DNA from 4 places in the Ornithinibacillus salinisoli genome. Region 1 is predicted to be linked to each of the others. Evidence: riboswitches for the same ligand, from Rfam matches in the RefSeq annotation. Region 1 holds a riboswitch; each other region holds the start of a gene.
What was found. A riboswitch is a leader RNA that binds a small molecule or an ion and turns the genes downstream of it on or off. The one in region 1 is predicted to bind S-adenosylmethionine.
Positions count from the first base shown of each region.

Region 2: another riboswitch for S-adenosylmethionine. It lies ahead of ACFSTA_RS01065 (5-methyltetrahydropteroyltriglutamate--homocysteine S-methyltransferase); the one in region 1 lies ahead of metK (methionine adenosyltransferase).
Region 3: another riboswitch for S-adenosylmethionine. It lies ahead of ACFSTA_RS04280 (methionine ABC transporter ATP-binding protein); the one in region 1 lies ahead of metK (methionine adenosyltransferase).
Region 4: another riboswitch for S-adenosylmethionine. It lies ahead of ACFSTA_RS15730 (methionine ABC transporter ATP-binding protein); the one in region 1 lies ahead of metK (methionine adenosyltransferase).

Region 1 is NZ_JBHUMI010000004.1:6,751-14,375, forward strand. Features, by position in the region: gene ACFSTA_RS02400 (amino acid ABC transporter permease) at 1-60, shown strand, start outside; gene ACFSTA_RS02405 (amino acid ABC transporter ATP-binding protein) at 57-785, shown strand; gene ACFSTA_RS02410 (tetraprenyl-beta-curcumene synthase family protein) at 805-1,881, opposite strand; gene ACFSTA_RS02415 (gamma carbonic anhydrase) at 1,965-2,489, shown strand; gene metK (methionine adenosyltransferase) at 2,532-3,728, opposite strand; SAM riboswitch class I at 3,933-4,039, opposite strand; gene pckA (phosphoenolpyruvate carboxykinase (ATP)) at 4,343-5,935, shown strand; gene ACFSTA_RS02430 (ABC transporter substrate-binding protein) at 6,502-7,494, shown strand; gene ACFSTA_RS02435 (ABC transporter ATP-binding protein) at 7,508-7,625, shown strand, end outside.
Region 2 is NZ_JBHUMI010000003.1:191,624-199,248, forward strand. Features, by position in the region: gene ACFSTA_RS01050 (hypothetical protein) at 1-1,048, shown strand, start outside; gene ACFSTA_RS01055 (hypothetical protein) at 1,452-3,947, shown strand; gene ACFSTA_RS01060 (ABC transporter ATP-binding protein) at 3,953-4,648, shown strand; SAM riboswitch class I at 4,716-4,817, shown strand; gene ACFSTA_RS01065 (5-methyltetrahydropteroyltriglutamate--homocysteine S-methyltransferase) at 4,923-6,032, shown strand; gene ACFSTA_RS01070 (hypothetical protein) at 6,364-6,549, shown strand; gene ACFSTA_RS01075 (pyridoxal-phosphate-dependent aminotransferase family protein) at 6,670-7,625, shown strand, end outside.
Region 3 is NZ_JBHUMI010000008.1:122,746-130,370, forward strand. Features, by position in the region: gene abc-f (ribosomal protection-like ABC-F family protein) at 1-1,442, shown strand, start outside; gene ACFSTA_RS04265 (carbon-nitrogen family hydrolase) at 1,503-2,288, opposite strand; gene ACFSTA_RS04270 (iron-containing alcohol dehydrogenase family protein) at 2,290-3,390, opposite strand; SAM riboswitch class I at 3,465-3,569, opposite strand; gene ACFSTA_RS04275 (pyridoxal phosphate-dependent aminotransferase) at 3,700-4,872, shown strand; SAM riboswitch class I at 4,990-5,096, shown strand; gene ACFSTA_RS04280 (methionine ABC transporter ATP-binding protein) at 5,162-6,178, shown strand; gene ACFSTA_RS04285 (methionine ABC transporter permease) at 6,165-6,830, shown strand; gene ACFSTA_RS04290 (MetQ/NlpA family ABC transporter substrate-binding protein) at 6,859-7,625, shown strand, end outside.
Region 4 is NZ_JBHUMI010000017.1:347,094-354,718, reverse strand. Features, by position in the region: gene sufD (Fe-S cluster assembly protein SufD) at 1-883, opposite strand, end outside; gene sufC (Fe-S cluster assembly ATPase SufC) at 899-1,684, opposite strand; gene ACFSTA_RS15745 (hypothetical protein) at 1,971-2,111, opposite strand; gene ACFSTA_RS15740 (MetQ/NlpA family ABC transporter substrate-binding protein) at 2,395-3,210, opposite strand; gene ACFSTA_RS15735 (methionine ABC transporter permease) at 3,273-3,935, opposite strand; gene ACFSTA_RS15730 (methionine ABC transporter ATP-binding protein) at 3,925-4,953, opposite strand; SAM riboswitch class I at 5,069-5,179, opposite strand; gene ACFSTA_RS15725 (thioredoxin family protein) at 5,257-5,568, opposite strand; gene ACFSTA_RS15720 (toprim domain-containing protein) at 5,589-5,942, opposite strand; gene gcvH (glycine cleavage system protein GcvH) at 6,036-6,419, opposite strand; gene ACFSTA_RS15710 (arsenate reductase family protein) at 6,494-6,850, opposite strand; gene ACFSTA_RS15705 (VanZ family protein) at 6,988-7,551, shown strand; gene ACFSTA_RS15700 (acyl-CoA dehydrogenase family protein) at 7,594-7,625, opposite strand, start outside.

The sequences.
Region 1 (7,625 bases):
CTGATTTATCTTTTATCTTTACTTTCAAGCTATTTAGAAAGGAGATTTGAACTACGATGACAGTTATAAAAGTGAAAAACTTAAAGAAAAACTTTGGAGATCAAGAAGTTCTTAAAGATATTAGTGTAAACGTCAAGGAAAGCGAAGTCGTCTGTATCATAGGTGCATCTGGTTCTGGAAAAAGTACATTTTTACGATGTTTAAATAGATTAGAGGATATTACTGCAGGAGAAGTCATCATAGATGGAAAAAATATTACAGATAAAGATGCTAATATAAACAAAATAAGACAAGAAGTTGGAATGGTATTTCAACAATTTAACCTTTTCCCACATAAAACAGTCTTAGAAAATATTATTTTAGCACCGATGAAAGCAAAAGGGGAAACAGTGGAATCCGCAACCGATAAAGCTCAAGAATTACTAAAAAAAGTCGGCCTTAGCGAAAAGGCATATGCATATCCTGGCTCATTATCCGGTGGACAAAAACAACGAGTTGCCATTGCTCGGGCATTAGCAATGAACCCAAAAATTATGTTGTTTGATGAACCAACTTCTGCCCTTGACCCAGAAATGGTTGGCGATGTGCTTGAAGTGATGAAACAACTAGCCCATGAAGGAATGACTATGGTTGTTGTGACTCACGAAATGGGGTTTGCTAAAGAAGTAAGTGATCGAGTGCTTTTCATTGATGAAGGTTTTATCGTTGAAGAAAATATTCCTTCAGAATTATTTAACAAACCGCAAAACAATCGAACCAAATCATTTCTCAGTAAAGTATTATAGTTTCTAACCCGGAAAACTGCTATCCAGGTTTATTATTCTTCAGTCTATAATATATTTTCGTATTCCAATAAAAGAATTTGGCTTTCATACCACTATCTTTTAGTAATTCTTTTGAAACATCTAATCCACTTTCTAGTTGACTAACTTTTGGATCACCCAAATATAACCCTACTAATCCATGATGAATCATGCTATGAAAATCATGATGTGGCAGGTCTCTAATATGCTTTTCTGTTTGTTTAATAAAAAAATGGAATCTTTCTTTCATTTTTTCCTTTGAAGGGTAATAAAAGCAAAAGTTTAAATCCCCTTCTTCCCGATCCTCTTTCTGATCGATGTAATAATCTAACAATATATGTAACCCATGCATATATGGAAAATACCCACGAAAGACACGTTCTACTATTTCAAGGGTTATTTTTTCACCTAATGCATAACTAGTTATACAATATATACCTAGCGTAGAGCCTGCTGCTGCTGAAAATTCATACCAGTTTAATGTTGGTGTCTGATATTTATTTTCTTCAAACCATTTGGTTAATCTAGGTATACGTTCCTCCACCTGAACATGTTTATGTACTTGGAGATCACCGTACATCCCCTCTAGTTTTAACAAATACTCGCTTATGATTGGGTAACATTTCGTTTGTTGTAATATCGTTTGACATGTTTTAACTAAATCTACTAAATAGCCACCGTCATCTTGTTCCTCCCGATAGGCATAATAATTTGTTGTGATATTAGTAGGGCTAAGCGCATCAATCATAGATCGGTGTAATAACCTGAAATCCGCCGGATCTAACGATGTGCTACGATCACATAAATTGTCCAGATAATCACTAATTGTTTGGTATGCCACGATAAACGTAACAGCTTCTTTCTGTTTACTTCCCGCTAACAGTGAAAAGACTGCCCCACCCTGACAGTGAAATCGTTTGGAAGCAATACTTGATAAAGCCTGATTTCTTAATTCTTCATTTGGTATATTTTCAGCCCGTTTCGTCCAATAATCTAACTCACGATCTACTACTGGAAATATATTACGATATACTTGTACCATTAATGAAAATGAAGTTTTTGGAACTTGCTTACTCAATCTGCTTCCTCCGTTCCTCATTAGAACCCTAAATTTGCTATACTAATTATATCATCATATTTTATAGGAGGATGCAAATTAAAATGCTACATCATTATAAGAATATTAACCCATCTATTCATAAATCCGCTTTCATCGCAAAAAATGCCGTTGTTGTTGGAGATGTCAGTATTGGGGAAGAATCTAGCATTTGGTTCCAAACCGTTATCAGAGGTGATGTTGCCCCTACCAAAATTGGTAAGCGAGTGAGTGTACAAGATTTATCCATGCTACACCAAAGTCCAAACAACCCTTTAATTGTAGAGGATGATGTAACCATCGGCCATCAAGTGACACTGCATTCGGCAATCATCCGCAAGAAGGCATTAATTGGGATGGGGTCTATTATATTAGACGGTGCAGAAATTGGGGAAAGTGCCTTTATTGGTGCAGGGAGTTTAGTTCCCCCTGGTAAAAAAATCCCTCCGCATACATTAGCAATTGGGCGGCCAGCAAAAGTTGTTCGAGAATTAACGGAGGAAGATTATCAAGAAATGGAGCGCGTACGCCAATCTTATGTGGAAAAGGGTCAGTATTATAAACTCCATACAGATCTCGGTATCAAATAAACAAAACGTCACGACTATTCATAGACTAGTCGTGACATTTTATTATTGGATTAATTCAAGTAATGCTTCAACCTTATCTGTCTTCTCCCACGGAAATTCAATATCCGTTCTTCCAAAATGCCCGTATGCAGCAGTTTCTTTATAAATCGGTTTTTGTAAATCAAGCATTTTTATAATTCCTGCTGGTCGTAAATCAAATAACTCGCGAACAGCATTCACTAGTTCCTCTTCGCTAACCTTTCCTGAACCAAAAGTATTGATAGAAATCGATACCGGCTCCGCTACACCGATGGCATAGGCTAACTGTACCTCACACGTTTTGGCTAGTTTTGCTGCAACTATATTTTTAGCTACGTAACGTGCAGCATATGCAGCAGAACGATCCACTTTTGTAGCATCCTTTCCACTAAATGCACCACCACCATGACGGGCATATCCACCATACGTATCTACAATAATCTTTCTTCCAGTTAAACCGGCATCACCTTGTGGACCACCGATTACAAAACGTCCAGTTGGGTTTATGAAATATTTAGTACTTTCATCTAAGAGATTTTTAGGCACTACTGGTTGAATCACATATTCTATGATATCTTTTTCGATTTGTTCCAGTGTAATTTCCTGGTGATGTTGGGTAGAGATGACGATTGTGTCAATTCGAATCGGCTGATCATTTTCATCATATTCTACTGTCACCTGTGTTTTCCCATCAGGACGAAGATAAGCTAACGTTTCATCTTTTCTGACATCTGACAAGCGTTTCGATAGCTTATGAGCCAGCGAGATTGGGAGTGGCATTAGCTCTTTTGTTTCATCACAAGCAAAACCAAACATTAATCCTTGGTCTCCTGCTCCTATTGCGGCTATTTCTTCCTCTTCCATCTTTCCTTGGCGTACTTCGAGTGCTGTGTTTACTCCACCAGCAATATCTGGTGATTGTTCGTCTATCGCTGTTAGCACGGCACATGTTTCTGCATCAAACCCGTATTTGGCACGTGTATAACCAATGTCTTTGATTGTTTTTCTCACAATTGCAGGAATATCCACATATGTACTTGTAGATATTTCCCCTGCTACTAGTACAAGACCTGTTGTCACAGTGGTTTCACAGGCAACTCTTGCATCGGGATCTTGCTTTAAAATTTCATCTAAAATAGCATCAGATATTTGATCACAAATTTTATCTGGATGCCCTTCTGTTACTGATTCTGATGTAAATAAACGACGATTATTAGCCATTTGGCTAAATCCTCCCTTTAAAAATTGGTACGGAACTCTTATTTAACAGTATTATATCTTAGGAACTAAAGCGTCCTGTCCGCCGTAGCTAGACGTAACCATTATGTTTTCATAATATTCCAATGATCAATATTTGTTATTAATTTCCTATCTAAACAAAAAAGCCCTTCCTGCTTACATGAGGAAAGGAGTTGTGGCCTTTCGCTCTTATTGTTCAAGGAAATGTCCTTGCATCAGGTTAGCACCTTTTCACTCCTGTGATGGTTGCTGGGCTTCATAGGGTCTGTCCCTCCGCCAACTCTGAATAAGAGAGTATCCGCTCAAGAAAAGGGTAACGAAAGATACAGGGTATGTCAACTCATTTTATCGTTGTCACCAATTAGTCAAAAAATTAATATGATAAATCTAATAATTAGTATGGACTATTATATTTAATGTGTTATACTAATAACCATGATTAGATAATATGTTTTAAGAAAGGGTACTACTTCAGCGTAATCTTGGCTTTTGCCAAGTCTTTACAATATTAAGTGTAGTTCCTCTAATACAAATAGGAAAGTTTAAACTCTCCTATCTCCCAAAATAATTTGCTCAAAAAGGCAGGTAAGGTGTGTATGAAAACTATCGAACAGTCGTCATTTGTAGAACAGATTTTGGCACGAAAAAATGTGCAACATAACTTATCCGTTCCGCAATTAGTAGAAAAGATCTTATCTAGAAAAGAAGGCGTTCTTACAGCAACTGGAGCTGTTCAAGCAACAACTGGAAAGTATACGGGACGTTCTCCCAAAGATAAGTTTATTGTACAAGACGAATCTTGCGAACAACTTATTGATTGGGGTTCTGTTAACCAACCAATTCAAGAAGAGGTCTTTGATCATTTATATCATAAGGTAGTGGAACATTTAAAAGCAAAAGATGAAATTTATGCTTTTAATGGTTTTGCAGGGGCAGATCAAAAGTATCGTTTACCAATCCAAGTAATAAATGAATATGCGTGGCACAACTTATTTGCACGCCAATTATTTATCCGTCCGACCGAAGGAGAGGCATTAGATCAGCAAGCTGGTTTTACTGTTATATCTGCGCCAAGCTTTAAAGCAAATCCTAAAACGGATGGTACAAATTCAGAAGCATTTGTGATTATCTCCTTTAAGCACCAAGTCATTCTAATCGGCGGCACAGAATATGCTGGAGAGATTAAAAAGTCAATATTTTCTATTATGAACTATCTATTGCCAAACAATAATATTTTATCTATGCACTGCTCTGCCAATGTTGGTCAAGAAGGTGATGTTGCACTATTTTTCGGGCTTTCCGGTACAGGAAAAACCACATTATCAGCAGATCCATATCGCCGTTTAATCGGAGATGATGAACATGGTTGGAGTCCGAATGGCGTTTTTAATATTGAAGGTGGCTGTTATGCAAAATGCATCAATTTATCCGAGGAAAAAGAGCCACAAATTTTTCATGCGATTCGGTTTGGTTCGGTGCTAGAAAATGTAATGCTGGATGAAAAATCACGGATTCCTAATTATGATGATACATCCTTAACAGAAAATACTCGAGCAGCTTACCCACTTGAAAATATTGATAATATTGTTTCCCCAAGTGTGGCTGGTCATCCTAATACGATTATTTTCTTAACAGCTGATGCATCAGGAACATTGCCACCAATAAGCAAATTATCAAAAGAACAAGCGATGTATCATTTCCTAAGTGGTTATACAAGTAAACTAGCAGGGACAGAACGTGGAGTTACAGAACCAGAAGCGACTTTTTCAACATGCTTTGGTGCTCCATTTTTACCTTTAGCCCCATCAACTTACGCTAAGATGCTTGGTGAAAAAATAGATCAATATAATTCAAATGTGTTTTTAATCAATACTGGCTGGACCGGTGGTTCTTACGGTGTTGGGGAACGTATTAAACTTTCCTATACGCGAGCAATGGTACACGCTGCTTTAGAAGGAGAACTAAATACGGTTGATAAGATTCAAGATGATATTTTTGGTTTGGAAGTACCTCTTCATGTACCTGGTGTACCAGACGATGTATTAATTCCTAAAAATACATGGTCTGATAAAGAGGCATTTGAATTAGAAGCGAAAAAACTAGCTACGAAATTCCATGAAAACTTTACAAAGTTTTCCCAGGCTAGTAAGGAAATAATGGAAGCTGGTCCAATCTATCAACCAAAGTAATTACATTTTTATCGAGTTACCTCATCCCAAGAGGATTTAACATATAGGGTTAGAAGCGAGGAAATTGCTGATAAGCACCTAAATTTATGGTTAGCAAATGCTAACGAGATCTCCCATGTGGAGATCTTTTTTTATGGCTTTTTTTGGTGTAAACAACTTAGTAACAGTACAGCTACGTGATTTCTGCTCTGGGAATACTCTTCACTAGAATGCGCTTCACAACCTACTCTTCGTTTAATTGTTGCTTGTGAGCGAATCGCTTCTTAAAGCAATATTCTTCCGAGAAAACTGTTTCCGAGTGCGCGGAAAGTGAACTCAATTCCAAAAAGTGAAAGCAAGTATACTCACTCAAAAATAACTTCCCATCTTCTATCAACTACCAGTACTAATCATTACATCGAATAACCATCATTTTTTAGAAACAGCGCTTAATTTTTACGATAACTTTTTCGACATAGGCATTCACACATTTTTCTCCTAAGCATAAAATGTGGTGATATAACTGACAAACAAGAAGTAAAGCCTCCGTTTCAACGGATATATCTATATTGAAAGGGTGTAAAAGTATGAATAAAGTAAAATTTTTTGCTTTAGTTTCATGCGTATTCCTTATTTTTCTTGCTGCTTGCGGTTCGAACGAAAATACCTCCATTAAGCTAGGAGAAGTAACTCGATCATTATTTTACGCTCCGCAATATGTAGCACTTGAAAAGGGATTTTTTGAGGAAGAAGGATTGGATGTAGAATTACAAACAACATGGGGTGGGGATAAAACGATGACTGCCCTACTATCTGATGGAATAGATGTTGCTTTAGTTGGATCTGAAACATCTATTTATGTGTATGCTCAAGACTCCAATGATTACGCAGTAAACTTTGCACAGTTAACACAAACAGATGGAACTTTCTTAGTTTCTAAAGAGGCAAAACCTGATTTTGAATGGGAAGATCTAAAAGACAGTAACTTTCTTGGCCAACGAAAAGGTGGAATGCCGCAAATGGTTGGTGAATTTGTGCTAAAGAAACATAATATCGACCCTCACAATGATCTAAATTTATCTCAAAACATTGATTTTGCGAATATCCCAAGTGCATTTGCATCTGGTGATTACGAATATGTACAATTATTCGAACCAACAGCAAGTGTATTTGAAAAAGAAGGCAATGGTCATGTAATTGCTTCCTTCGGTGAAGAATCTGGGCATGTACCATATACCGTATTTATGGCAAAAGAAAGTTATATGGCAGAAAATGAAGAAAACATAAAAGCTTTTACTAAAGCAATTTATAAAGCTCAAAAATGGGTGGACGAAACAAACGCAGCAGAAATTGCGGAAGTAATCCAGCCTTACTTTGAAGATGTTGATTTGGATATTCTAACCTCATCTATTGACCGTTACAAAGGTCAAGGATCATTTGCAACGGATCCAATTCTTGATGAAGAAGAATGGAATAATCTAAAAAACATCATGGAAGAAGCAGGTGAACTTCCAGTGGAAGATGTGCCTTATGAAGATCTAGTAAATACTGAAGTTGCTGAGGAAGTTATCAATAACTAAGGAGGGAAATTCATTGTCCTTTCTAACGTTAGAAAATGTGTCGCACCATTATTTTTCGAAAAAAGATTTCACAAAAGCGTTAGATGATATTTCATTTTCTGTTAAAGAAGGAGAATTCATTGCATTAGTTG
Region 2 (7,625 bases), on a different contig from region 1:
GAAACTGAAGGACATGATTAATTATGTACAAATTCTTTTATCGGTTGGAATCATTATCGGTTATCAAATTGTGATTCGTTCTTTTGAGTTTGTCGAATTGGATTTCGTTTACGAGTTTAGCTGGTGGCATCTTTTCATTCCACCAATATGGTTTGGAGCGCCATTTGAATTACTTCTAAATGGAAATCATTCTACGATTATCATTGTTCTTTCCATCTTGGCACTTATCGGTCCACTCCTTTCTATTTTCTTGTATTACCGCCTCATGCCATCGTTTGAACGAAATTTGCAAAAACTAATGGAGGATACAGGAAAAAACAAAAAGCAGAAGTGGAATATTGGAGCTTTGTGGGAACGGTTAATTTGTAATAACAAGGAAGAAAAACAATTTTTCCGATTCGCTTCTATCATGTTAAGTCGGGAAAGAGATTTTAAATTAAGAGTTTACCCTTCATTAGGTATTGCTGTTGTATTCCCATTTATTTTTCTGTTCAATTATGTAAGTAACAATTCGTTTGCTGAGTTATCCAACAGTAATATGCATTTTAATATATACTTTTGCAATATTATGATTGGTGTCGTCATTTTTATGCTGAATTTTTCTGGGAAATATAAAGGTGCTTGGGTATTCCAAACAACACCGATTACCAACCCATCCCTTGTTTTTAGTGCAACATTGAAGGCATTTTTATTGAAATTGTATTTGCCAATTTTTCTTTTCTTATCTGTAATTTATGTAACGATTTTTTCCGTACGGATAATCCCTGATCTGGCTGTGGTTTTTGTAACAGCTATATTGCATACCTTAATATGCTTTAGAGCAATCAAGAATGAAGGTTTTCCATTTACGAAGCCATTTGAATCTGCACAACAAGGTGGAGAATCGATGAAAACCTTCTTGTTGATGTTTATTGTTGGTATGTTTTTTGTAGTTCATTATTTTGTAAGCAAAATGGAATATGGTGTAATTATTTACCTTGTTATATTAATAATTGTCACCATATTGTCTTGGAGAATGATATTTAAGAAAAGATCGATTCAGGATTGAATTTCTCCTAATAAAATTATAAAAACAGTTCCTTAGCAATTTATAAGGACTGTTTTTACATGTATAATCAACCCTCTTTCACATTATATTCTAACGATTTCCCCAATCAATTCCTTTATAACTAGTTGCCCTCCTAATGTTTTGCACAATATCATAAGGAATCGTCCGTTGCTTTACGATTAGAGACCTTAATATATAATCCTAATATTAAAATAAAGAAAATAATATAATAGTCATATTTTTACTAAAATTATAAATAAATATTTTACATTCTATTAATTAAACTGTATATTATTGGTAATCAATTTATTACGTGTTCAAGGATTTAGTATATTAAATAGTTTTTTACTTACGTGCGTTGGCAGAACAAGTCAGCGCGTTTCCTACATAGGAGGGGAAATAAATGTTTCGTATACAATGGCGACACTTACTTGCTCGTCCACTTCAGCTTAGTTTAAGCATACTATTACTCACCATCATTTTAGCACTAATTCCAATTGCAGCGAACTCACTATCAGAGGCAAACGAACAAGTACAAGCTGATATTACTGATTTTGCTCGGGGTGAATATGATTTACTTGTTCGACCTGATGGTGCACCTTCTCTCGTGGAAGAATCACTTGGTGTAGTTGAAGAAAACTACTTAGGCGTTGGTAATGGAGGTATTACGATAGATAGATGGCAGGAAATCGCTGCAGATGAGCGGGTAGAATTTGCTGCACCTGTAGCAGCACTTGGGTCATTTACGAAAACAAGTCAATCATTTCAAGTTCCACGACCAGAAAAACCAGTACGCTATACGGTTGTACATAAAACGAGTGACGGAAAAGAAACATACAAAGTTGCAGAACAAACAGCATATTACTTGTTTCCTTACGATGGTAATTTCTATGACGTCTATTATCCAGAGGAATTAAGAAACTTTTTTACGAGTAATAATCCTGGTTTTGTTATTCCTTCTTCCTATCATCCGGTTGTAGCTATAGATCCCATATCCGAATCAGCCTTAACTGGTGTTGACTTTTCTTCTCTTAACACGGAAATTAGTAGTAGCATGGGACCAGGTGGCGGTGAGGGAATTCCATTAGTTGGTATATCAGAGTCAAGAACACCGATTGAAACAACGATAAAAATGGAAACACTTGATGTTTCAGAAGATGAAATTGATTTACTTAAAAAGGAAGTAAACGTCCCCGATGGCCAAGGACTCGAATATGTTATCTACAATGATAATGAAGCGTTACAACAAACTGTTGAGTCGAAACTCTCTACTATAAAATCATTACATGATGAAACAATAGAAGTTGATTTTGCTGAATACCTTACCTCTTTTGAACAAGATTGGTACATGCTTGATGATAATTACAATGTAGTTATGGGGAAAGATTATGATATTAACATTCACGGTGAATCGATGATAGCTTCAGATTTTAACGTACAAAATATCTTTTACAGTGTTGCTCCACCAGAATATGAGCTACATGGTAATAATCTGTCAGTCAAACTTGTAGATTGGAATGGAGATATTCCAATACATAGAAACGTTAATCCTATAGAGCATCAATCATTTAAGGCTGGAGAGGAAAATGAAGATTTCGTTTTTCTATTTCAAACAGATACGGTATCGGTTGGGTCGGCTGAGAACGGTCTAGCTGCCAGCCCACTAGGAATCTATCAATACCATTACGGAACACTTGAAGAAACTGGAGAAGAACTCCATCCCACACATCTGGCAGGGAATTATTTACCCACGCCAGCTCATGGTCTTGTATCCATTGAATGGGCGGAGCGTTTTAAAGGTGATGCACCAATTGATGCCATTCGGGTGAAGGTTGCCGGAATTGATGGTTACACGGAAGCAGCAGCGAAAAAAATTCGTGAAGTTGCTGCAGATATGGAAGCAAAAGGTTTGCATGTTGATATTGTGGCAGGTGCCTCCCACCAGACATTGGCAGTTGATGTTGAGGAAATCGGTACGGTATTACAGCCTTGGACAACCTTAGGTGCCGCCGATACCATACTTAATAGTTGGAATGTATTCGGTGCCGCGACAGGTTCGGCATTTTTACTCATTGCCTTATTAGCATTGATTGCTCGTTTTCGAGTAATGAAAGCAGAACAATCTACGGAACGGGAACGCCTTGCAAAGATAGGGTGGTCCACTGGTATGATTCGCAAGTTTTACCGAGGTCAGTGGCTGTGGCAGCTTTTCGTAAGTGTCATCTTAAGTATCACCCCCCTCCTATTCATCTACGATTTGCACTACATGTTATTAATTGGATATGGTGGTGCACTCTTACTGATCTTGGGATTGAAATGGATTATCGATCATTTTTATGATGAATCACAAAACGAGAAACGGATATTTAAACCTAATCATTCCTTAATACTAACCAATATTCGTTACTACAAATCACATATAATTGCAGCCGCTATACAGCTGTTACTGGCTACAGGACTTTTGGCATTTATCATAACCTTGTCTGAAGCCACTGTTCGTCGGATGACAGAAACGAATCTCGGGTCCTATGTTCATTGGCAGCTAAATGACCAGCAATGGCTATTACTTACAGGGATGATAGCTTTAACAATTTTCACACTGACTGAATCCCTCTTCCGGCTTTGGCAAGCAAGACAAAGGGATATTCAAATGTTGTATAAGGTCGGTTGGCATAATAAAAGCATTCGAAGACTATTACGTAAAGAGACTTTTTCCTGGGTTGGGTTGATCGTTTTGATTGGCTTGGCTTGTGGTACTTTCTTCGTATTTACTACGACCGGATTCACCTGGGGGATGATAGTAACGAGTTGTATCGTTGCTTTGGTTGTATTTACTTTCGCAGCACTATTAAATGAAACAGTAATTGGTCGTATGCTTATTAACATTCAGAAAGGATGAGTGAAATGGAAATGATAATGGAATCATTATCAAAAACGTACAAATCGTCAATTGAAAAAAAGCTAGTTTTAAATAACATCTCTTGTCACGTCAATAAAGGAGAATGGATAAATATTATTGGCCCATCAGGTTCAGGGAAAACAACCTTATTGAAGTGTGTTGCTGGCATTATGAATGCCGATGCTGGATCAAAGGTATCTATTGGTGGTTTAGATATGGGAAATGCTTCCGAAGAAGAAAAACGTGATTTTCGACGACGCAATATCGGATACATCTTCCAAGAGTATGAATTGTTTTCTGCATATACTGCTAAGCAAAATGTTATGCTTCCCGAATGGCCGTATAAAAAAGAAGCAGAATTGCGTGAGCGATCGGAAACTTTATTGCGAACATTGGGATTAGAGGATCGGATAGATGCAGTTCCAACAAACTTGTCAGGGGGAGAGAAACAACGCGTGGCAATTGCTAGGGCACTATTAAATGACCCAAGTCTTCTTATTTGTGATGAACCTACCGGAAATCTCGATCGAGCTTCTCGTGATAATGTTCTTCACATATTAAAAGAATGCCAAGCAGAAGGAAGAACGATCTTTTTTGTCACTCATGATTACGACGTTTTACCATATGGTGACCGAGTCTTTCAATTGAAAGACGGAACAATGGAAGAAATAAATAAAAAATCATTCATTCTTCAACCTTAATAATTACTGCTTGACATAGTTTCTACACACGTGTATCTTAATAGTTATAAATTTAATAATTTTTAATTTCTTATCTAGAGAGGTGGAGGGACTGGCCCTTTGAAACCTCAGCAACAGACTATTATAAGTACTGTGCTAATTCCAGAAGCGAAATGCTTGAAGATGAGAAGAGTGAACGGTGTTTATCAACCTCTTCTTATTCTGAGAAGAGGTTTTTTGTTTTAAAACCCCTTCTCAGGCAAAAATCTCAATAAAAGAAAAGGGGAAATGAATAATGACGACAACATTAACAAAAGCACCTTATCGTGCTGACCATGTAGGAAGTTTACTGCGACCAGAGAATCTACATAAAGCAAGAGCAGATTTTAAAAAAGGAAACATTTCAGCAATAGAATTACGCGAAGTTGAAAACAAAGAAATCAAACGAGTTGTAGATAAACAAATTGAAATTGGTTTAGAAGTAGTTACTGATGGGGAATTCAGACGAACATGGTTCCATTTAGACTTCCTAGAACATTTAAACGGTATTGAGGGCTATGTACCGGAACATGGATATAAATTCAAAGGAGTGGAAACAGAAAAATATGACGTTCGTAATACTGGAAAAGTCTCTTTTAATGAAGACCACCCTTTTATCAAAGACTTCCTTGATTTGAACGAAATTGTAGATGGTCGTGCAGTAGCTAAGCTAACAATCCCAAGTCCAAATCAGTTGTTTAATAAAGGAATTCATAATCCGGATATCTACCCTGACATCGAAGAATATGCCAGAGATATTATTCAGACGTACCAAGAAGCTATTCAGGCATTTTATGATGCAGGAGTTCGTTACCTCCAGCTGGATGATGTATATATTGCCGGTCTTTCTTCAACGAACATCCCATTTAATGATGGAAAATACACGAGAGAATATTTAATCGATCTTGCTTTACGTGTTGCTAATGGAGCTTTGGAAAACAAACCAGAAGATTTAATCGTAACAACACATCTTTGTCGTGGAAACTATCAATCTACTTGGGCATTTGAAGGAAGCTATGCTCTCATTGCGCCTACTTTGTTAGCAAAAGAAAAAGTTGATGGGTTTTTCCTAGAATACGATGATGAGCGATCCGGTACATTTAAACCATTGAAGCATATTCCAACAGGTGGGGCGCGTGTTGTACTAGGTCTAATTACATCGAAACACGGTAAATTGGAGGATAAGAATACCATTAAAGCACGGATTAAAGAAGCTTCTCAATATGTACCTTTGGAACAGCTTTGTTTGAGTCCACAATGCGGTTTTGCATCAACCCATCACGGAAATAAACTAACAGAAGATGAACAATGGGCAAAACTAAAATATGTTGTTGATCTCGCAAATGAAGTTTGGAATAAACAGTAATTGATAATTAATGAATTATCTTTGAAGTGAATGTTATTAGGCAAAATATGTACTACAAAATAGCAGGGGAAATTTCTATCCGTTCTCCTGCTATTTTTCTATGTTTATCCTTTATGTTTGTGCAAAATATCGGTTATGAAGGACTCTCCTATGCCAAAATTTAAGTAAATCTCCTTCATCGGTTATTGGTAATATATAAAACAAATGTACCTTCTTTAAATGAACCCGTTTGGATTAGAAAATAGCCTTTTTTTGCATTTTTCTCGTAATTATTGGTATTTTTTAGTATATAATATATAATGTAGCAATTTTCAAAAAGAGGAGAATTACAATGTGGTGGTACTGGATTGTCGGAATTATTATTCTACTAATCGTAATCGAGGAATTCATTTACTATCTAGAAAATCGAATCGCTTTCGGAAAAAGGCAAGGAAGAATTAGTGGTTGGATACATAAATTAAAAAAGAAAGAGGATATACCTATTGATGATGGACCACAAAGAAGAAGGAGACGCTAATATGTAAGGATGCGTCTCCTTCTTCTTTACCCCTACCTTAAACTTTCAAAATATTATGTGGATAATTTCCCTGTTATTCTGTAGAATTAATTTTAATATACTATGAAAGGAGAACCTGAAATGTTATCCGACCAACAAATGCTACGAATTCCTGGGCCAACACCTATTCCTCCTAGTGTTCAACGTGCCATGAGCCAACCTATGATTGGACATCGAGATCGAGATACAAAAGAACTACTTCGAAAAATCAAACCGAAGCTAAAACCGATTTTCGGTACAGTACAGAATGTCGAAATTCTTGCTGGAAGTGGAACTGCTGGACTAGAGGCAGCTGTGATTAATACGGTACAGCCTGGTGATGAAGTTCTAGTAATCGTAACCGGAGCTTTCGGTGAGCGCTTCGTTCAAATATGTAACGCCTACAACATAATTACTCATCAAATACATGTCTCATGGGGAGATGCTGTTACTCCCGAAAAAGTAGAATCCTACCTTCAAAGTCACCCATCCATTAAGGCTGTAATGGCAACGTTTTGCGAAACATCAACCGGAGTTTTAAATCCAATCCAACAACTTGCTAAAGTCATTCATCAATCTTCTGAGGCATTATATATTGTTGATGGCGTCTCATCTATTGGAGCCATTGAAGCAAATATGGATGCCTGGGGAATTGATATCTTAGTTACAGGCTCACAAAAAGCTTTTATGTTACCACCGGGACTAACGTTTATTGCGGCTAGTTCTCGTGCATGGGAAAAAATTGAAGCCAATGATCAATCTCGATATTATTTCGATCTAAGAAAGTATCATCATAGTAGCTTACTAGATTCAACACCTTTTACGCCATCGCTTACTTTATTGTACGGATTGGAACAGGTAATTAAACTATTAGATCAAGAAGGTCTTGCAAACGTTTTTGGCAGACACGATCTGATGATGAAAATGATGAGAGCGGCATTTCACAATCTCGGCATTCCATTACTAACGAGTGAAAAAGCTGCTTCCCCTACTGTGACTGCAATTAAGCCTAATACCTTTCAGGCGGATGAACTACGAAAAGTACTAAAAGATACGTT
Region 3 (7,625 bases), on a different contig from region 1:
TGGATAAAGTTGCTTTTGGGTTAAATATGACTCATCTGTTAGAGCAAAAAATTTCAACATTAAGTGGTGGAGAGCAGACAAAGGTGGGGCTGGCTTTAATTCTTCTTAAGAATCCGGACTTTTTAATTTTAGATGAGCCAACAAATCATTTAGATTTATTGGCTGTCGAATGGCTTGGAGGTTTTTTGAAAGAGTATCGAGGAACCGTTTTGGTAGTATCTCATGATCGCTACTTCTTAGACGAGGTAGTAACGAAAATATTAGATTTAGAAGATGGAAAACTTGAATGCTATCACACAAACTTTACCGGATTTATCAAAGAAAAAGAGGAGCGACTTCTTAGGGAATTTCAAGCCTATGAGGAGCAACAAAAGAAAATTAAAAAAATGAAAGAAGCAATAAAGAGGTTAAAAGATTGGGCGAATCGAGCGAATCCACCAAATGAAGGGCTGCATAAGCGAGCGAGAAATATGGAAAGAGCTATAGAAAGGATGAAAAAGCTGGATCGACCGGTGCTAAATCAAAAGAAAATGAACCTGAATATGGAAGCTACAGATCGAAGCGGAAATGATGTCGTTATGCTTAAAGAGGTTTCTAAGAGTTTCGGTCAGCAAGTACTCTTTACAGATGCAACAATGCAAATTTCCTACCAACAAAGAGTAGCTGTAATTGGGGAAAATGGAACCGGCAAATCGACGTTAATTAAACTGATTTTACAGGAATTAAAACCAGATGAAGGAGAAGTGAGGGTAGGTAGTAATGTGAAAATCGGCTATTTGTCACAGCATGTTTTTGTCGGAACAGAAGAAGAAACTATTATTGAGGCATTTCGAAAGTATGTCGCAGTTGCGGAAGGGGAAGCTAGGAATATACTAGCAAGATTCTTGTTTTATGGTCCGAATGTCTTTCAAAAAGTATCCCAGCTAAGTGGTGGCGAAAAGATGAGGTTACGATTGGCTCAGCTGATGTATCAAGACATTAACTTTCTAGTGTTAGATGAGCCAACAAACCATTTAGATATCGAGTCACGTGAAGTCTTGGAAGAAGTGCTAGCGGATTATAATGGTACGATTCTAGCCGTCTCTCATGACCGTTATTTTCTAAATAAGTTATTTGGAAAGATATATTGGATCGATTCCAAAAGAATCCATGGTTTTGATGGTGATTATTCCTGGGCAAGGGATAATATGGAGGAAATGAAAACAAGTCAAGAAAAAGTTTCGATAAAGAAAAGCCATCGTCTCCAAACGAGCAAGCGAAAAGAACCACGTAGGAAGGAACCCAACCCGGAAGTGGAAATGGAAACAGTAGAACAACAGATTATGGATCTAGAATGTAAACTAGAAGCCATTAAAAATGTAGAGCAGTTGCAGGCGTTGTACGAAGAAAAAGAACAACTTGAATTAAAATGGGAACATTTATATGAACAGCTACATGGGTAATTATGTATAGACAATGACTCCAGTACGGGTACTGGAGTCATAACAATTTTAAAATGAAGTTTATAGTTTATATATATCAGGGCGACGATCACTGAATATAGGAATCGTTTTTCGTACTTTTTCCACTTGATCTATATCAATTTCTCCGTAAAGGATTGTCTCTTCATTATCTGCTTCACAAATTATCTCACCCCATGGACCTACAATAATAGAGTGTCCACCAAATTCGTTATTAGGATCGGATCCAACGCGGTTACAAGCAACAACAAAGCATTGATTCTCAATCGCTCTACTAATCAATAATGCTCGCCAGTGGTCAATACGAGGTTTCGGCCATTCCGCAACAACATATAATATTTTAGTGTTTTCAAGCATATGAGTACGAATCCATTCGGGAAAGCGAATATCATAACAAATAACACCGGCACTAAAATGCTCTTCTAATTCAAAAAGTCCATTTTCATGTCCTTCAACCAAGTGCTTTTCCTCATCCATTAAGCGAAATAGATGTGCTTTACTATACTCTTTTACCAATTCCCCATTACGGTTCACAATGAATAGCGTATTTGTCACATTTGAGTCTGGTAGCTTTTTAGCAACCGAACCTGCCACAATATTTACATTATATTTTTTGGCGAGATTACTAATGAATGCAAACGAATCCTTCCCATTCTCGTCAGCAATTTCATCCAATCGTGTCAAATCATAGCCGGTGGTCCATAATTCTGGAAGAACAACAGTGTCGACTTGATTCAGGTTAGTGAACAACTTTTCAACGTGTCTATAATTTTCCGTGGGACTTCCAAAAGTAATATCAATTTGTAACAAGGCTATTTTCAATCCCATATTATCCCTCCTTGGCTAAGCGTTTTTTCGTTACATGCTCTTCCAATAATTGCATTGCTTGGGTTAATTCGCTAGCATTCGAGACTCCCATCAAATGTATGGATTCCCCGGATTTAGTGGAGGCATTTGCGATCAGTTGAATGGTTTTATCCGTATTTTCCGTAATACCTAATTCCGAAAGCGAAGTTGGTAATGCTAGTTCATGATAGTATGGCAATAGAAAATCGATTTCATTAAATCGATTTTCTAAAGCGATCTGAACTAATACACCATATGCTACTTTTTCCCCGTGCATGTATACATGTGTTTCTGGAATCGTTGTTATTCCATTATGAATAGAATGTGCTCCGGCTATTCTGCCATATTTATCACCATAACTACCAACCATCCCACCTGACATAATGATGGTTTCGATTACTCGAACAAATGAAGGAGTAACTTGCTTCGCCTTCATTGCAGTAATTGCCACGGTTCCCTCTTCTAATAGTACATCACGACATAGTTTAGCTGCGTGAATGGCAATCTCAACTGCGATAGGTTTTGGTGTCATATGACGCGTTAGGACATCTGCCTCATACCATTTGGCGATCGTATCTCCAATCCCAGCTCGCATAAATGCAACGGGTGAATCAATCAAGATGTCTGGTTCAACAAGAACCATAAATGTGCTATAGGAAAAAACATCATACGTTAAAAAGTTTCCTTTCTGATCATAGAAAACACTTAATGGCGTCCATGCGGCACAGTTAGAAGCTAATGTTGGTACTAGGATAACTGGTAAGTTAACAGTGTTTCCAACCGCTTTCGCAATATCCATTATTTTTCCACCACCAACTGCTAAAACAAAATCTGCACCATGATCAGTAGTAAATTCACTTACTCGTTGTACCTCCTCATAGGTGCACTCTCCGTCATAAAGTACATTCATTACGGGTATATCAAAATGAGGAAAATAGGACTTAGCAGCTTCCCATGATTTTCTACCATGTAGAAGAATGCCCTTCGTAAGCTGATTTTCTTTTAATCTAGTAGGTAATGTTTTCAGTACGCCTTGATGACATACATAATGATTGGGTGCACCTTTCACTTCTAGTGTTTGCATATACGACTCCTCCCATATCGTTAAATAAAAAAACCTCTTCCCAAAAGGAAGAGGTATCATACGCTCGGCTCTTCCTCTTATCTTTGCAGTAGCACTGCAGGATTTAGCACCGTGTAATGCATACATTACCGGTTGCCGGGCTTCATAGGGCCATTCCCTCCACCTTCTCTTGATAAGAGTTTGATATAGTTGTGACAATTATTGCACTCGATATATTTTCTGTCAAGGTAAAAAATAACTTTACAAAACGGAAGCATGTAGCTATTATAGATAACTAGAATTTCATCGTTCTTAAGGAGTGTGATAGCAATGCAAGAATTTGAGCAGTCCGATTTATTAAAGCGACTACCAGAACAGTTTTTTGCTAAGTTAGTTTCAAACGTACAAACATTAGCAAAAGAAGGTCATGATATTATCAATCTTGGTCAAGGAAATCCTGATTTACCAACACCTCCACATATTGTTGATCAATTAAAACAGGCTGCTTCCAACCCAGATTTCCATAAATATTCGCCATTCCAAGGGCATTTCTTCTTAAAAGAAGCTATTTCCGAGTTTTACAAACGAGAGTATGAAGTTGACATTGATCCGAAAACAGAAGTTGCTATTTTATTTGGTGCTAAAACAGGTTTGGTTGAGTTGAGTCAGTGCTTGCTTAATCGTGGGGATTTGGCACTTTTGCCAGATCCTGGATACCCGGATTATATGTCTGGTATTGCCTTAGCTAATGCAAAAACAGCTTTGATGCCTTTATTGAAGGAGAATGCCTTTTTGCCGGATTATGCAATGCTGGATGAACAAACTTTAGAGCAAGCAAAGGTAATGTTTTTGAATTACCCAAATAACCCAACATCAGCTACTGCTACAAAAGCGTTCTTTGATGAGACGGTTGAACTAGCAAATCGTTACAATATTTGTGTAGCACATGATCTTGCATATGGTGCGATTGGTTTTGATGGAGAAAAACCACAGAGTTTTCTACAGTCAGAAGGAGCCAAAGAAATTGGGGTAGAATTTTATACATTATCAAAAACCTATAACATGGCAGGCTGGAGAGTTGCCTTTGCAGTTGGCAATCGTTCGGTAATAGAAAGTATTAATTTGATTCAAGACCATTTATACGTTAGTTTATTTGGTGGAATTCAGAAAGCTGCTGCTGAGGCACTTTTAGGAGACCAAAAATCCGTGGAAGAGTTAGTACAAATCTATCAAGGGAGAAGAGACCGATTTATTGACCGATTAAATGAGATTGGATGGAAGGTGGAGGCACCTAAAGGAACATTTTTTGCATGGTTACCAGTTCCAAAGGGGTATTCATCAGAAGAGTTTGCAAATCTCTTACTGGAAAAAGCGCATGTCGTAACGGCACCTGGTAATGGATTCGGTCCCCATGGTGAAGGGTATTTACGTGTTGGTCTACTAGAAAGTGAAGAAAGATTAGTGGAAGCTGCTGACCGAATTGCAAAATTAAACCTTTTTTAGAGTAAACATAAGAAAACGCTACCAAATAAATATTTTAATTAATGTATAAAAATGCATTGACAAATTGGTTTTTGAAGATTAATATAAGTCCTAACATTTAAAGTGAAAAATTAAATTAACTTATCAAGAGTGACCGAGGGAACAGGCCCGACGAAGTCACAGCAACCTTCCTATATGGAGTGGTGCTACCTCCTGCAGAATGATTACATTCTGAAAGATAAGGCTTATTGTAAAATTTTGTGCCCTCTTTCAGATTGAAAGAGGGTTTTTTTAATGGAGTGTGATAACGATGATCACCTTAGAAAGTATTGAAAAGGTATATGAATCAAAGTCTAGTAGAGTTGTAGGGGTAGACAATGTCTCCTTGTCCATTGAAAAAGGGGAAATATACGGAATTGTTGGGTATAGTGGAGCTGGAAAAAGCACCTTACTACGATGTATTAACATACTTGAACGGCCTACATCAGGAAAAGTGATTGTAGATGGTGTCGACCTTTTGGAGCTTTCTGGTAAAAGGTTACGGGAAGCTAGACAATCCATTGGTATGATATTTCAAGGGTTTTACTTAGTTTCGTCCAAAACGGTATTTGAAAATGTCGCCTTTGCCTTGAAAGCTGCAGGGGTGGACCGAGCAAAAAGGGAAGAAAGAGTGCTAGAGTTACTATCTTTAGTTGGTTTAGCAGATAAAGCGAACCAATATCCTTCACAGTTAAGTGGTGGACAGAAACAACGAGTAAGTATTGCAAGAGCGTTAGCGAATAGTCCAAAAGTTTTGCTATGTGACGAAGCGACCTCTGCATTAGATCCTAGCACAACAAAATCGATCCTATCGTTGTTGAAGAAGATTAATGATGAACTAGGGATTACAATTGTTATTATTACCCACGAGATGGAAATAGTAAAAGAAGTTTGTGATCGCTGTGCAGTTATGCAGGATGGAAAGGTAGTGGAAGAAGGACCGTCATATGAAATATTTGCAAACCCAAAGGAGGATTTGACGAAAGAATTTATTCAAACGGTTTTAGATTTCCAATTACCAGCAAAGCTATTAGAAAACTGTTCTGGAACACTGGTCAGGTTACAATTTAGAGGAGAGCAAGCAGGGGAGTCAGTGGTCTCAGATATGCTTCAAAATCACAAGGTGAAAGGCAATATCCTTCATGGGAAAGTGGAATACATAAGGGAGAAGCCACTAGGTATTTTTATAATGGAGGTTATCGGAGAACAAGTGGAGATACAAAGAGCAATTAGTTACCTTCAAGATAGATTGAAGCAAGTGGAGGTGATCAAACATGTATCTAAATAGTATTGTTAGTTTGTTACCAGAATTAAATCAAGCATTTTTCGAAACCTTATTGATGGTAGGGATTGGCTTACTAGTAGCTTTACTGATTGGTATGCCAATGGGAATCTTATTATATGTGACAGATCATGGGCTCTTTTTAGAAAATAGATGGGTAAAATCAGTTGTTGGTATCATTGTTAATTTAATTCGATCGATTCCGTTTATTATCCTTTTAGTCTTCTTGCTACCTTTTACAAAATGGTTAGTAGATACAACGACTGGTCCTTTGGCAGCATCTGTTTCCCTCTCCGTTGCTGCTATCCCTTTCTATGCTAGAATCGTAGAATCAGCTGCACGAGAAATAGATAAAGGAGTTATCGAGGCTGCAGTTGCAGCAGGGGCTTCTCCGTGGTTGATTATTAAAGATATTATCTTCCCAGAAGCAAAGCCAGGCTTTATTAGTGGGCTAACAATTACCGCAATTAGTCTAATAGGGTATTCTGCAATGGCGGGAACAGTTGGCGGTGGAGGTATTGGTGACTTAGCAATTAGGTATGGGTATTACCGTTATGATGACACCGTGATGTTTACAACCGTTATTGTTCTTATAGTATTAGTACAATTTATTCAATATTTGGGTGACTTTATAGCGAAAGCTGTGAATAAACGTTAGGAAAAATAAAAATAGGAGTGTTAAGAAAATGAAAAAACTTATATTGGTATTATTATCTGTATTATTGCTTGCTGTATTAGCAGCATGCGGGTCAGACGGTGAAGAAGCAAGCGGTGATGAAAAAACGACCATACAATTTGGTGCGACAGTTGGTCCATATAGTGATATGGTAACCAAGGCTATTGCACCACTTTTAGAAGAAAAGGGCTATGAAGTGAAAAATCAGGAATATACGGATTATATTCAGCCAAACAATGCACTTGATAATGGTGACCTTGACGTTAACCTTTTCCAACACAAAATTTACTATGAAGCATTTGCTGAAGAAAATGACATGGATTTATCAGAAGTAATCATTGTACCAACAGCACCAATGGGGCTTTACTCCAATAAGTTTGACAGTATAGGAGCTATAGAGGATGGCAGTAAAATCACAATTGCTAACGACCCGACAAATCTTGCAAGAACATTAGTAATGCTGCAAGATGAAGGATTAATAACAATTAGTGAAGAAGTTGATCCGTTGAAAGCATCGGTAAAAGATATTGTAGAAAATCCTAACAATCTTAAGTTTGAAGAAGTAGAGGCAGGGCAATTGCCACGATTAGTTGAAACAGAAGATGTATCTGCTGTACCAGGTAACTTTGCACTTGCTGCAGATATGGATTTATTAGATGCTTTAGCATTAGAAGATATGCCAGATGACTATCGTAATCGTGTTGTAGTGAATACAGATGATTTAGATAAACAATGGGTGAAGGATATTAAAGAAGTGGTTGAATCGGATGAATTCGA
Region 4 (7,625 bases), on a different contig from region 1:
CTCTACCAACTGTAACAGCCTTCGCATTCGATACGGAATTATCTCCGACTAAATGAGTGATGTTTTCAAATACTGTGTTTCCATCGTTCATTTGTCCTAATGCCCAATCAATCGTTGCATCACGATATGCAACTCCACGACGATTAACATAAGTTGTCGTACCAGCTGCAAAATTATCCACAGCACCAAAAGAAATTTGAGCATTATTTTGTGCAATTACTTCCGTTACGATATTTGCAACAGTTTCTTCGTTTTCATTATGTGAAATATAATTTTCTACATAAGTTAATTGACTGTTTTCGTCAGCAACAACTAATACGTGATTAAACAAAGCGGCTTCTGGATCTTCTTGCCAGAAAACTACCTGTAATGGAACTTCTACTTGCACATTTTTTGGAACATATACAAAGATTCCACCATTCATTAATGCTGCATGTAAAGCTGTTAAACGATGCTCATCAATAGATACAGCATCTTTCATATAATAACGTTTCACTAATTCTTCATGCTCCTTAAGAGCAGTAAAGATATCTGTGAAAATAACACCTTTTTCTTGTAAGTCTTTGCTAAGTGCTGTATAAGCAACAGATTGATTACGTTGAATCAATAAGTTTTCCGGTAGGTTATCCTTATCAAAGAAATCTTGAATTTCCGTTGGTAAATCGTTTAGAGAAGAAATGGTTTCACCATTTCTGGCAGCATGTTTGAAATGACCAAAGTTCCATTTGCTAATATTCGTTTTATCTGGCTTTGGCATTTCTAATGAATCAACTTGCTCCAAGGCTTGCAGGCGTAAGTCTTTCATCCATGCTGGTTCATTATGTTCTTTTGAAAACTGTTCAATATATGATTGATCATACGGTAACTTTGTATCAACAGTCATGTTATCCCTCCTTACTTACGCGTTTTGCCCAACAGTTTCGTCTTCAATACCTAATTCTTCTTTAATCCAGTCATAACCTTCTGCTTCTAAACGATGAGCAAGTTCTGGTCCACCAGATTTAACTACACGGCCTTGCATCATTACATGAACCTTATCTGGAGTTATGTAGTTTAGCAAGCGTTGGTAGTGAGTAATAATTAAGCATCCAAAGTTTTCATCACGTAGTTTATTGATTCCTTTTGAAACAACTTTTAATGCGTCAATATCTAATCCTGAATCAATTTCATCCAAAATTGCAATTTCAGGTTTTAATAACATTAATTGAAGGATTTCGTTCCGCTTTTTCTCTCCACCTGAGAAACCTTCATTTAAGTAACGTTGTGCCATGTTTTTATCAATTTCTAAATAATCTAATGCATTATCCATTTCTTTAATGAATTTCATTAACGGAATTTCATCGCCTTCCTCACGACGAGCATTAATTGATGAACGTAGAAAATCAGAAGTAGTTACTCCGCTGATTTCACTTGGATACTGCATCCCTAAGAAAAGGCCAGCACGAGCACGCTCGTCAACTTCCATTTCTAATACATCTTCACCATCAAGAAGAACACTTCCTTCTGTGATTTCATATTTAGGATGCCCCATAATTGCTGAAGCTAAAGTGGACTTCCCTGTACCGTTTGGTCCCATTACTGCATGGAACTCGCCACCATTTATTGTTAAGTCTACACCTTTTAATATCTCTTTACCTTCAATTGAAACATGAAGATTTTTAATTTCTAGTGTTGATCCTGCCATATCGATACCTCCAAATACTTGTTTTATTATTATTGATGTAGGATTGAATTACATCCATTCTCAATTTATTCTCATTACAATCTTAAAGCATTTCGAATGTATAATCAACATTTTTAGGCTGTAATTGTCGATATTAAATTAATTTATACAAACCTAGTTTCTTCTATATTAATAGTAACACTAAAAAACGTATATGTAACCATATGTAAAGTGAAACTTCATTATGGGGGTTTTCTACATCAAAAAAACTGATGCTCCATAATAGAACATCAGCCATACCTTTATATTATTTATGAAGTTGATTATCAAGTTCAGCGATCATATGTTTACATTTTTCATATTCTTCATGACGTCTCTTTTCTACAGCCATTCTCATTTCCAATTTCCTACTGTACTCTGCATAACAAATCTGATGTGATTGTTGCATAGCTTTCTCCATTTCAGGAGTGTAATTCATCTTAATCTCACTATTAATAGTGAACCATCCTTTCATTTTGTTTACGATATAAATCATAACACGCGGACAAAACTCAGCTCAATGTTGATTTGAACCCCTGGTTTAGGATGGAATTGAATATAACGACTTGAATGTTATATAACGATTAATTTTAATAACATTTAACCGATTTCTACCATATACTATTAAATACTCTAAATTTGCAAAAAAATCCAGTGAATTCATAAAAATTCACTGGATTTTTTTCCGTTGTTTAATTATTTCCACCGACAGGAACAACTGCTCCCTCATATTTTTCTAGAATGAAATCTTGAATTTCTTCAGAATGTAATACATCAACTAATGTATTTATTGCCTCGTTCTCTTTATCTTCAGAACGAACGGCAATGACATTTACATATGGAGAACTTTCATCCTCGATGAATAGTCCATCTTCTAATGGATTTAAGTCAGCACCTAGTGCATAGTTTGTATTGATTACGACAAGTGTATTTTCTTCCGTTTCATATAATTCTGGTAAGAATGCTGGATCATAGTCTGGCTGAAAATCTAATCCTTTCGGGTTTTCTACGATATCTTCAATTGTAGCTTCCTCTTTATTTATTTCATCATCTAATGTAATTAATCCTGCTGATTCAAACAATCCTAAAATTCGACCATGATCAGGAACGGAATTACTTAATAATACCTCTGTACCTTCTGGAATTTCGTCTAGACTAGAAATACCTTTAGAATAAACACCAATTGGTTCAACATGTATTCCATCAATATAGTCTAAATCATAACCTGTATCTGCTACGGTTTGCTCTAGATATGGAATATGTTGAAAATAGTTTGCATCTAAGTCCCCACTTGCTAAATCATCATTCGGTAACACATAGTCTTCATATGGTTCAATTTCTAATGTATATCCTTGTTCTTTAAGAAGGTCTTTAGCTTCTTCTAAAATCTCGGCGTGCGGAACACTAGATGCACCAACTTTAATTGTATTTTCATCTGAATTGCTTCCTCCACATGCTGCTAATGTAACAACTACGAATAATGCTAAAATTGCAATAAACTTTTTCATTTTGTACGTCCCCTTTATTATTTTTTTTGGAAAACTGGCTTTTAACCCTTTAACCACATGTATTAACGCTTATCTAGTTTATTGGAACTATAATCTCCAATAAATTGAAAAATAAATACAATCAAAACGATTATCACAGAGCAAATAAATACTATATCGTAATCACGTCGCTGGAATCCAGAGTAATAAGCATAACTACCTAAACCTCCTGCTCCAATAGCACCTGCCATCGCAGTATATCCAATTAAGGCTATTGCTGTAACTGTTATTCCAGATACTAAGGCCGGTATAGATTCCGGTATAAGAACACGGAAAATAATCGTTCTAGTTTTGGCTCCCATAGCCTGTGCCGCTTCAACCACACCTTTATCTACTTCGCGTAGCGCGATTTCTACTAGACGTCCATAAAATGGGGCTGCTCCGATAATTAATGCGGGTAAAGCCGCATTTGGACCACGAATAGTTCCAATTAGAAAGTTCGTAAATGGGAACAACAATAAAATTAAAATAATGAATGGGATAGCTCGAAACACATTAACAAATGCAGCTACTATAAAGTTAAGATATTTGTTTTGCCATATCCCACCCTTCATTGTCAGGTATAGAAGTAATCCTAGAATAATACCAAAAATAAAAGTTCCAAGCAGTGCAATTATTGTCATATAAAACGTTTCATATGTTGCTTCCAGCAAGTCATCTATCTTTATATTGGAATCATGTAACATTTCGAATAACCTCCACTTCTACCGAGGTTTCATCAGCTATGAATTGTCTTGCTTTATCAATTTCATCTGTTTCACCTGTTATTTGGACTATTAACGTCCCATAAGCACCTCTTTGCGTTTGCGTGATTTTGCCTTGTAAAATATTAAGCTCTACATGATATCGCTTTGCAAGCTGACTAATTAATGCTTGATTTGCTGATTCTCCAACAAAATGAAGACGGACAACATTCCCTTGATTATAGGTTTCTAGTAATTGTTCCAGATCATCTTCCGTGCCATTCCCCATTACTTGCTCAACAAATTTTTTCGTTACTGTTTGTTTTGGGTTTAAAAACACATCAAGTACATCACCTTGTTCAACAATTTTTCCATTTTCCATAACAGCAACTTGCTTACAAATCTTTCGGATGACATGCATTTCATGGGTAATCATGATAATTGTTAATCCGAGCTTTTCATTAATGTCTACTAATAAATCTAAAATCGAATCTGTTGTTTCTGGATCAAGAGCTGATGTTGCTTCATCACACAGCAATACTCTAGGGTTGTTAGCTAGTGCCCTTGCAATACCTACTCGTTGTTTTTGCCCCCCACTCAATTGCGATGGATAAGCATTTTCTCGACCAGATAATCCTACCAAATTGATTAGTTCTTGAACCCTATTTTCACGTTCCACTTTCGGTATTCCTGCAATTTCAAGCGGAAAAGCAATATTATCTTTTACTGTGCGAGACCAAAGTAAATTAAAATGCTGAAAAATCATTCCGATTTCCTGTCTGGCCAATCGAAGTTCATTCGTGTTAAGCGCAGTTATTTCCTTCTCACCAATCGTAATATTTCCTTCAGATGGTTCTTCCAATCTATTTAACAATCGGACGAATGTACTTTTTCCAGCCCCACTATAACCGATGACGCCAAATATATCTCCATCTTGAATATCAAGGTCAAGACGATCTACAGCAGTTATCGTATCTGAATTTGTCTTAAAAACCTTGCTTAAACCTTTTATGGAAATCACAACTTATCCTCCTAAATGAAAAAAATTATATTCATATTATTATGTCCTTTTAACCATAAAAAAACGCCTTTCTGCACAAGAGAACAGAAAGACGTAAATAGTTATATCTCACGTTCTCTCATCTTCCAAAGCATATGCTTTGTAGGAATTGGCACCGTTTCAAACAAAATGTTTGAAGGTTGCCGCGGGTTCACAGGGCCTTTCCCTCCACCGCTCTAGATAAGAGTTACTTATATTCGATTTAAATTATAAATAGAATAATAGCATCCAATAATTTCACTGTCAATAACTAATTTTAAAAAATTATTTTTCAAACAACTCTGGCCGATACTTCATCACATATTGATAAACATTAGGAATGGACTGAAATGCATATATTTTTTCTACTACTTCCTCCTTGTGTTTAATCAATAAACAAGGAACACTTTCTACTTGATTCTCCAACATAAACTGTGGATATAACGAAGCATTCATTTCATGAAATATATCTGTTTGATGAATTTTCTCTATTTGATGAATCATCGAACGCGTTAAATGACAAGTACCACAAAAAGGGGTATGTATAAATAGTAAATAACTATCATGTAATAAGATTTCATTATTAATTTCTTGCAAAAAATCACCCTACCTACTGACTACATCAAAAATAGTGGATTAACCGCAATATGCTTACTTACTAGAACTGTAGCTAAAAAGCTTTCTGGAGTTGTTGCTACCTCGCGATATTCACTACTTACATGAATATGTTCTGCATGGGGGAGTTCATTGGATAATTGCTTACGTAACTTTTGTCCAGATTGATCCTCGTCAACCAAAATAAATACATCTCTATGGTCTAGATCATAGGTCTCTAGAAGTTCATCAAATCTTTCAACACCGAACGTTCCATTGGTACAGATAATCGTTACTTCTTCGTCAATAACCTTTTCAATCTGTTTTTTATCAGTTAAACCTTCCACAATAATAACCTTATCTGAGCACTCTTCCATCATTACCATACACCCCTAAAAGTTGGTCTATGTGAAATAAGGCTGACTCTTTACCTTTTAATAGGTAGAGCCAGCCTTTGTATGTACGATTTATTAGTCTTCCTCAATAACTTCTTGATACTGCTCAGCTGATAATAAATCGTCATATTCAGATTCATCGGATGGTTCTATTACAATCATCCAAGCTTTTTCATAAGGAGATTCATTCACTAATTCTGGGCTATCTTCTAGCTCTTCATTAATTTCTACTATTTTCCCACTTAGTGGAGCGTAAAGTTCAGAAACAGTTTTTACAGACTCAACACTACCAAATGGCTCATCAGCCTCTATTTCTTCTCCTACTTCTGGAAGCTCAACAAATACAATATCACCTAGTTCGTCTTGAGCAAAATCAGTAATACCAATACGTACTTTGTCTCCTTCTTTTTTTACCCATTCATGTTCTTCTGAATATAACAGATCTTTTGGTAAGCTCACCTTAAATCCCTCCAATAATTCATTCAAATTTACTATACATTGTACAAGCTATTATTTCTAGTATTTCATCTTACTTATGACCAATTTTGTTCAAACTGATCTACTTTAAAACCAACTGTTACTTTCTCACCGTCAGTCACGATTGGTCGCTTTATTAACATCCCATCAGAAGCCAATATTTCTGCCATTTGTTCCGTAGAAGCATCTTTAATTTTTTCTTTTATATTTAATTCACGATATTTCTTTCCACTCGTATTAAAAAACTTTTTTGCTGGTAAACCACTTTTTTCAATTAAGTTTAGAATTTCATCTTTAGTTGGTGTTTCTTCCACAATATGTATGCTATTATACCCAACGTTATGCTCATCAAACCATTTCTTCGCATTTTTACACGTTCCACAATTTGGGTACCAATAAAATGTTAATGCCATAATATCTACCTCCTATAACTTGTATTTTACCATGTTTGAAGCCAATTTTGACAATAAAAAATGTTGCCTTGCTCGTGTAAATAGTCAAAATAATATATACTATGAAGTAGAATTCTTTATCTCTAAAGGAGTATATAATGCAATACATAAATGGTTTTCCAGTACTTATTATCATCCTATCCCTTACTTTTTATCTGCCCATACGCTATATCATTGTAAAAAGAAAGGAACATAGGGTTAACTATTATAAAGAAATAGTCTATATTCTATTAATCGCCTATGGAGAAAGCGTAGTGTACTTAACGGTGTTTCCATCACCTGGTGCTAATCCAAGTGGTGAGGTATCGGTGAATCTTATACCTTTTCAGACAATTAATAGATATTTTGCTTTCCAAGGAAATGCAGCTATACCAATCATAAATTTACTTGGAAATGTAGTCGTCTTCATTCCTATCGGGTTATTTGCCGTATTCTTAAACAAAAAACTTTCCTTTATGGGAGCATTTCTGATCGGCTTCTCCTGTTCGTTATCAATTGAAATAACCCAGCTAATTCTATCATTTCTTAAAATACTATCCAGAAGTTTTGATATTGATGATATAATCTTGAATACACTTGGCGTATTATTAGGGTTTATCATCATAAAATTAATATTATCCCTAAACAATTTGATAAGAAATGTTCCACTAATTAAAAAGTAAAAATCCCCTCTGATTATTACAGAGAGGATTTTTTAGGAATTATTATACTACATATTTTTCTTCATCAATAATCT